2 regions of the Nonomuraea sp. NPDC004186 genome follow, and region 1 is predicted to be linked to the other one. Evidence: riboswitches for the same ligand, from Rfam matches in the RefSeq annotation. Region 1 holds a riboswitch; the other holds the start of a gene.

Region 1 (3,398 bases):
GAGGCCGGGGTGATCATCCCGGACGACCAGGAAGACGAGGTGGAGAAGTTCAGAGAGTTCCTTGACACGATCACTCCCGAAGACTTCGGCAGGGCGGGGTAGGTATTTCGGTGCATTTACGCTTCACGACGCGCCGAGCCGGATCGTTGACTGAGCATGGTCACGGTCCTACGGTGCAAGTGAAACCCGTGGTCGCCCTTTACGAACCCCCAGATCAGGCCGCGGGATGAGAGAAAGCCGGAGGTCCGCGTGGCGGTCAGCAGCGGCGAGGGAAAGACGGCCGGCCAGGAAGATCCGGTTCGGCGCGAGAGCGCGCGGCAGCGTGCCGGAGAGCAGGGCCTGCTCTTCGACGAACAGCCGGCGTCGCTGCCGGCGGACATCGGATACCGCGGGCCGACGGCCTGCGCGGCGGCCGGCATCACCTACAGGCAGCTCGACTACTGGGCGCGCACGGGCCTCGTGGAGCCCACGATAAGAGCCGCGCAGGGCTCGGGCTCCCAGCGGCTCTACAGCTTCCGGGACATCCTGGTGCTCAAGGTCGTCAAGCGGCTCCTCGACACCGGGGTGTCGTTGCAGCAGATCCGTACGGCCGTCCAGCATCTGCGTGACCGCGGGGTCGCCGATCTCGCGCAGATCACGCTCATGAGCGACGGCGTCAGCGTCTACGAGTGCACCTCGGCCGACGAGGTGATAGACCTGCTCCAAGGCGGTCAGGGCGTGTTCGGCATCGCGCTCGGCCGGGTCTGGCGAGAGGTCGAGGGCTCCCTCGCGGAGCTGCCGGGGGAACGAGCGGCGGTCGAGGACAGCGTCCCGGCCGACCACCCCGCTGACGAGCTCGCCCGCCGTCGCCGCGCGCGGCGCCTCAGCTAGCACACCCCCTTCTGCCGTGGGCCGCCGGACGCGGCCCACCGGGCAATCCGCACATAACGCATCGACGGGGAAATTCATGCGTAACGCGGAGGGTTGTAATCTAGGACAGCAAGGCTGACGACCCCGTGCGGGAGAGTCCCTGGGACCCGCCGGTCTCAGGGCGCCGAAGGAGCAACCCTCCCCGGAATCTCTCAGGCACCCTGTACCGCTCGGGTGAGGCAACTCTGGAAAGCAGGCGCGCCCGCCAGGCGTGCCTCACCGACGGTGCAAGCCCCGTTCGCGGGGTGAAGCTCTCAGGTCGCGGCGTCGCCGCGCTGACAGAGGGGGAGACCCGGCATTCGCCCGCGCCACGGCGCCGGTCTCCATAGCCTCGGGAGGCACTGTCCATGACCGACCTGTCAGCTCCGCCGTTTTCGTCCAGGCACATCGGCCCATCCGCGACCGAGCAGCAGCGCATGCTCGAGGCCGTGGGCTTCGAGTCCGTGGCGGATCTGGTGGCCGTGGCCGTCCCCGAGGCCATCAGGGCCAAGGACCGGCTCCAGCTGCCCGCCGCCGTCGGCGAGGCCGAGGCCATCGCCGAGCTGCGCGCCCTGGCCGGGCGCAACCGCGTGCTCACCTCCATGATCGGCCTGGGCTACCACGACACGATCACCCCCGCCGTCATCCGGCGCAACCTGCTGGAGAACCCGGGCTGGTACACCGCCTACACCCCGTACCAGCCGGAGATCTCGCAGGGCCGCCTCGAGGCGCTGCTGAACTTCCAGACCGTCGTCTCCGACCTGACGGGCCTGCCCGTCGCGGGCGCCTCCCTCCTCGACGAGGCCACGGCCGCCGCCGAGGCGATGACCCTGGCCCGCCGCTCGGGCAAGTCCAAGAGCAGCGTGTTCGTGGTGGACGCCGACGCGCTGCCGCAGACCAAGGCCGTGCTCGCCACCAGGGCCGAGCCCCTGGGCATCACGCTGGTGGAGCACTCCCTCGAGGGCGGGCTGCCCGAGTGTTTCGGCGTGCTCGTCCAGTACCCGGGCGCGTCCGGGCGGCTGCGCGACTTCCGCGCCGTGGCCGCCGCCGCGCACGAGGCGGGCGCGCTCGTCGTGGCCGCCGCCGACCTGCTGGCCCTCACCCTCGTGGCCGCGCCCGGCGAGCTGGGCGCCGACATCGCGATCGGCTCCTCGCAGCGGTTCGGGGTGCCGTTCGGGTTCGGCGGGCCGCACGCGGCCTACATGTCCGTACGCGAGGGCCTGCAGCGCCAGCTTCCCGGCCGCCTGGTGGGCGTGTCGGTGGACGCCGACGGCGACCCCGCGTACCGGCTGGCCCTGCAGACCCGCGAGCAGCACATCCGCCGCGAGAAGGCCACCAGCAACATCTGCACCGCGCAGGTCCTGCTCGCCGTCATCGCGAGCATGTACGCCGTCTACCACGGCCCCGAGGGGCTGCGCCGGATCGCCCACCGGGCGCACCGGCACGCCGTGGCCCTGGCCGGCGGGCTGCGCCAGGCGGGCCTGGAGGTCGTGCACCGCGAGTTCTTCGACACCGTGCTCGTACGCGTGCCCGGCCGGGCCGCCGAGGTGGTCGCCGCCGCCGTCGAGCAGGGCGTGAACCTCTGGCGCGTCGACGACGACCACGTGTCGATCTCCTGCGACGAGAAGACCGGCGCCGCCGAGGTCGCCAAGGTGTGGGCCGCCTTCGGCGTCGAGCGGGCCGACGTGGCCCTGGACGCGGACGCGCTGCCCGCCTCGCTGGCGCGCGAGTCCGGCTACCTCACCCACCCGGTCTTCCACAGCCACCGCTCCGAGACCGCCCTGCTGCGCTACCTGCGCAAGCTGCAGGACAAGGACATCGCGCTCGACCGCTCCATGATCCCGCTCGGCTCCTGCACGATGAAGCTGAACGCGACCACCGAGATGGAGCCGATCACCTGGCCCGAGTTCGCCGCGATCCACCCGTACGCGCCGGACGACCAGGCCGAGGGCTACCGCGAGCTGATCGGCACGCTGGAGGGCTGGCTGGCCGAGGTGACCGGCTACGACCGCGTCTCCATCCAGCCGAACGCCGGCTCGCAGGGCGAGTTCGCCGGACTGCTGGCCATCCGCGCCTACCACCGCGCCAACGGCCACGGCGAGCGCGACGTCTGCCTCATCCCGTCCTCCGCCCACGGCACCAACGCCGCCAGCGCGATCATGGCGGGCATGCGGGTCGTGGTCGTGGCCTGCGACTCCGACGGCAACGTGGACCTGGCCGACCTCGACGCCAAGATCGACAAGCACCGTGACGCGCTGGCCGCGATCATGGTGACGTACCCCTCGACGCACGGCGTGTACGAGGAGACGATCACCGAGGTGTGCGCCAAGGTGCACGAGGCCGGCGGCCAGGTCTACGTGGACGGGGCCAACCTCAACGCGCTGGTCGGGCTGGCCAAGCCGGGCGAGTTCGGGGCCGACGTGTCCCACCTCAACCTGCACAAGACGTTCTGCATCCCGCACGGCGGCGGCGGGCCGGGTGTCGGCCCCGTCGCGGTCCGCGGCCACCTG
Region 2 (3,398 bases), on a different contig from region 1:
AGACGCTGATCGCCATTGATGGCGCCCTTCATGCTGGTGCCGGGGCCCGTCGCAGGGCCCCGGCAAAAAGGTCAGGAATCGCCTGAGGTGAGTGCCTTGTACTCCTCGGCGGAGAGCACGTCCTCGGCGTCGCCCTCGACGCGCACCCGGAACATCCAACCGTCGCCGTACGGGTCACTGTTGACCAGGCTCGGGTCGTCGACCACGGCCTGGTTCACCTCGACGATCTCACCCCCGACGGGGGTGTAGATCTCGTTCACCGACTTGGTCGACTCCACCTCGCCGACGGAGTCGCCCGGCTCGACGGTCGAGCCGACGTCGGGGAGCTGCACAAAGACGACGTCACCAAGAGATTCGGCGGCGAAGGCCGTGACGCCGATGGTCACGGTGAGGCCGTCGTCGAGGCCGGCCACCCACTCGTGCTCCTTGGTGTAGCTCAGGTCGTCAGGGATGTTGCTCACTTGTTCCTCCTGTAGAAGGGCAGCTCTACCAGGTCCATAGGTTCATGGCTGCCCCGGATGTCCACGGCCAGGCCTGACTCGGCCTCGGTGTCCACGTAGGCCATCGCGATGGGCCTGCCCAGGCTCTGGGAGGGCGCACCGCTGGTGACCTCGCCGACGACGGCGCCGTCTTTGGTGACCGGGTAGCCGTGGCGCGGCACCCGGCGTCCCCGCGCGACCAGGCCGACGAGCCGGCGCCGGAGCGGGTCGTCCTTGATTGCCTCGAGCGCCGACCGGCCGACGAAGTCGCCCGGCTTGTCGAATTTCACCACTCTGCCCAGCCCCGCGTCGAACGGGGTCAGCTCGACGCCCAGTTCGTTGCCGTAGAGCGGCATGCCGGCCTCGAGCCTGAGGGTGTCGCGGCTGGACAGGCCGGCGGGCTTGAGGCCGTGCGGCTCGCCCGCCGCCATGAGCGCGTGCCAGAGCGGCACCGCGTCCTGGTTGGCGACGAACAGCTCGAACCCGTCCTCGCCGGTGTAGCCGGTGCGGGCGATCAGCGCCTGCCGCCCGTCGACCAGGTCGGGCAGGCCCGCGTAGTACTTGAGCCCGTCGAGGTCGGCGTCGGTGAGCGTGGCGAGGATCTCCTGGGACCGGGGCCCCTGTACGGCGATCAGCGCGTACTGGTCCGACCGGTCCTCGACCAGCACGTCATACGCCTTCGACCGCTCAATCAGCTCTTTTGCCACTTTTTCGTAGTTCGAGGCGTTTGCCACGACCATGAACTCGTCGTCGTCGAGCCGGTAGACGATGAGGTCGTCGAGCACCCCGCCCCGCTCGTTGACGATCATCGTGTATCTGGCCCGCCCGGTCGCCAGCGCCGACAGGTGGCCGACCAGCGCGTAGTCGAGCGCCTGCCCGGCCTGCGGCCCGGTCAGGAAGATTTCGCCCATGTGGGAGAGGTCGAACAGCCCGGCCGCCTGGCGAACGGCGTTGTGCTCCGCGGACTCGCTCCCGTACCGGAGCGGCATGAGCCACCCGGCGAAGTCGGTGAGCGTGGCGCCGAGGCTCTCGTGAACGTCTCGTAGCGGTGTTGGTCGGGACATTTCTCGCACCTCTGGACAGGATTGGATGCCAGCATCCTCCCCCTCTGTCATCGATGCCTGAGAGCTTCGCCCGAGTTTTGCCGGACTTTCACCTTCGGCGAGGCCCGCGGGCCTGCTTTCCAGAGGTCACCAAAGGCCGTGCGGTCCTTTGCCTTGAGAGGTTTGCGGGGAGGGCTTGCTCCTTCAGGGACCCTGACCGGCTGCCAGGGCGCTCTCCCGCACGGTTTCGCCGGTGATGCCCGTCAGCCTAGTGCCGCGATGGGGTTGTTGTCGCGTTCTGATCGCTCATGAACCACTCCGGGGGGTGGTGACGTCGAAAGGATATGAATCGGCGAACGGCGACTTTCGGCCTGCTGACCACCCTGGCCCTCGCGGGCTGCGGCGCATCGGAGGCCGGGTCCCCTCCCCGTTACGAGGCGAACCTGACGGTACTCGAAGGCGGCGGGCATGGACCGCAGCTGTGCGTGATGGTCATGGAGTCGGCGCCACCGCAGTGCGGCGGTCCGGACGTCGTCGGCTGGGACTGGACCAAGGTGGATCACGAGTCGCAGCGCGGCGTGAAGTGGGGCGAGTACCGCGTCGTGGGCACCTGGGACGGCACCAGGCTGACGCTCACCGAGCCGCCGGGCGCCCCCAGGAAGGCGGCCTCCGCTCACGAGGAGGACTTCACCAGCCCGTGCCCGGCGCCGGAGGGCGGCTGGCGGCCGGTCGATCCCGCCAAGGCCACGCAGCAGGCGCTGGACCAGGCGATGGCGCGGGCCGGTACCGCCGAGGAGTTCGCGGGCGCCTGGTTCGACCAGAGCTACATGAAGGGGCTCCCCGCTGAGTCGCCGGAGGCGAACGACCCGCGGCGGCTGGTGCTCAACCTGAGGTTCACCGGCGACCTGTCCGGCCGCGAGGCGTGGATCCGCGAGGTGTGGGGCGGCGCGCTCTGCCTCAGCGGCGCGGCGCGCAGCCAGAGCGAGCTGGAGGCGATCCAGCGGGAGGTCCAGTCCGAACTGGGCGACGGTCTCGTCTCGGTGTCGTCCAGCGTGCGGGGCAACCAGGTGAACGCGCAGGTCTGGGTGGCCACCGACGAGCAGCGCCGCGACCTGGAGGCCAAGCACGGCGCCGGGGCCGTGGCCCTGAACGGTGTGCTTGGACCGGTCGAATGAGCCCCGGGAGGTCAGCAGGCTGACACGAGCGCCTCGAAGAGGGCGCCGTCCTCGGCCGCCTCGGGGTGCCACTGCACGGCCACGGCGAAGGGGGCCGAGTTCAGCTCGACCGCCTCGATCGTGCCGTCGCCGGCGGTGGCGGTGACCGTGAGACCGGGCGCGAGCCGGTCGATGGCCTGGTGGTGGTAGTGGGGGACGGTCACGGGCTCCGTGCCCAGCTCCTTGGCCAGGCGGCTGCCGGGGACGGGCGTGACGGGCAGCGGGCCGAACCGGCCGGGGGCGGGGGAGTGGCCGGTGTGCCCCACGACGTCGGGGAGGTGCTGGTGGAGGCTGCCTCCGAGGGCGACGTTGAGCACCTGGAGGCCGCGGCAGATGCCGAGGTACGGCAGGCCGGCGTCGAGGGCCGCCGCGATCAGCCCAAACTCCGCCTGATCACGAAATTTGCGGATATAGCCGGTTTGATCCCCAGGCTCCTGCCCGTACCGGGCCGGATCGACGTCCCCGCCACCGGCCAGGATCAGGCCGTCCAGGCGGCCGACGACCTGCGCGGGTTCGCCGGCCGGCGGCAGCACGATCGGCTGCCCGCCGGCGCGTACGACCTGCTCCACGTACATGTACGGCAGGAGCGCCACGGTCATGTCCCAGACCGTGAACTTCGCCGGCTCCACGTACGACGTGATGCCGATGACGGGACGCTGCAC

Evidence for each region. A riboswitch is a leader RNA that binds a small molecule or an ion and turns the genes downstream of it on or off. The one in region 1 is predicted to bind glycine.
Region 2: it holds a riboswitch for glycine, as region 1 does, so the genes downstream of both, gcvT (glycine cleavage system aminomethyltransferase GcvT) here and gcvP (aminomethyl-transferring glycine dehydrogenase) in region 1, are expected to answer to the same signal.

The regions. Positions count from the first base shown of each region.
Region 1 is NZ_JBSGFQ010000035.1:71,553-74,950, reverse strand. It holds gene ACWEPL_RS27280 (bifunctional nuclease family protein) at 1-102, shown strand, start outside; gene ACWEPL_RS27275 (MerR family transcriptional regulator) at 250-870, shown strand; glycine riboswitch at 989-1,088, shown strand; gene gcvP (aminomethyl-transferring glycine dehydrogenase) at 1,257-3,398, shown strand, end outside.
Region 2 is NZ_JBSGFQ010000005.1:198,515-201,912, reverse strand. It holds gene ACWEPL_RS06265 (L-serine ammonia-lyase) at 1-16, opposite strand, end outside; gene gcvH (glycine cleavage system protein GcvH) at 72-461, opposite strand; gene gcvT (glycine cleavage system aminomethyltransferase GcvT) at 458-1,543, opposite strand; glycine riboswitch at 1,675-1,772, opposite strand; gene ACWEPL_RS06250 (hypothetical protein) at 1,867-2,697, shown strand; gene ACWEPL_RS06245 (gamma-glutamyl-gamma-aminobutyrate hydrolase family protein) at 2,709-3,398, opposite strand.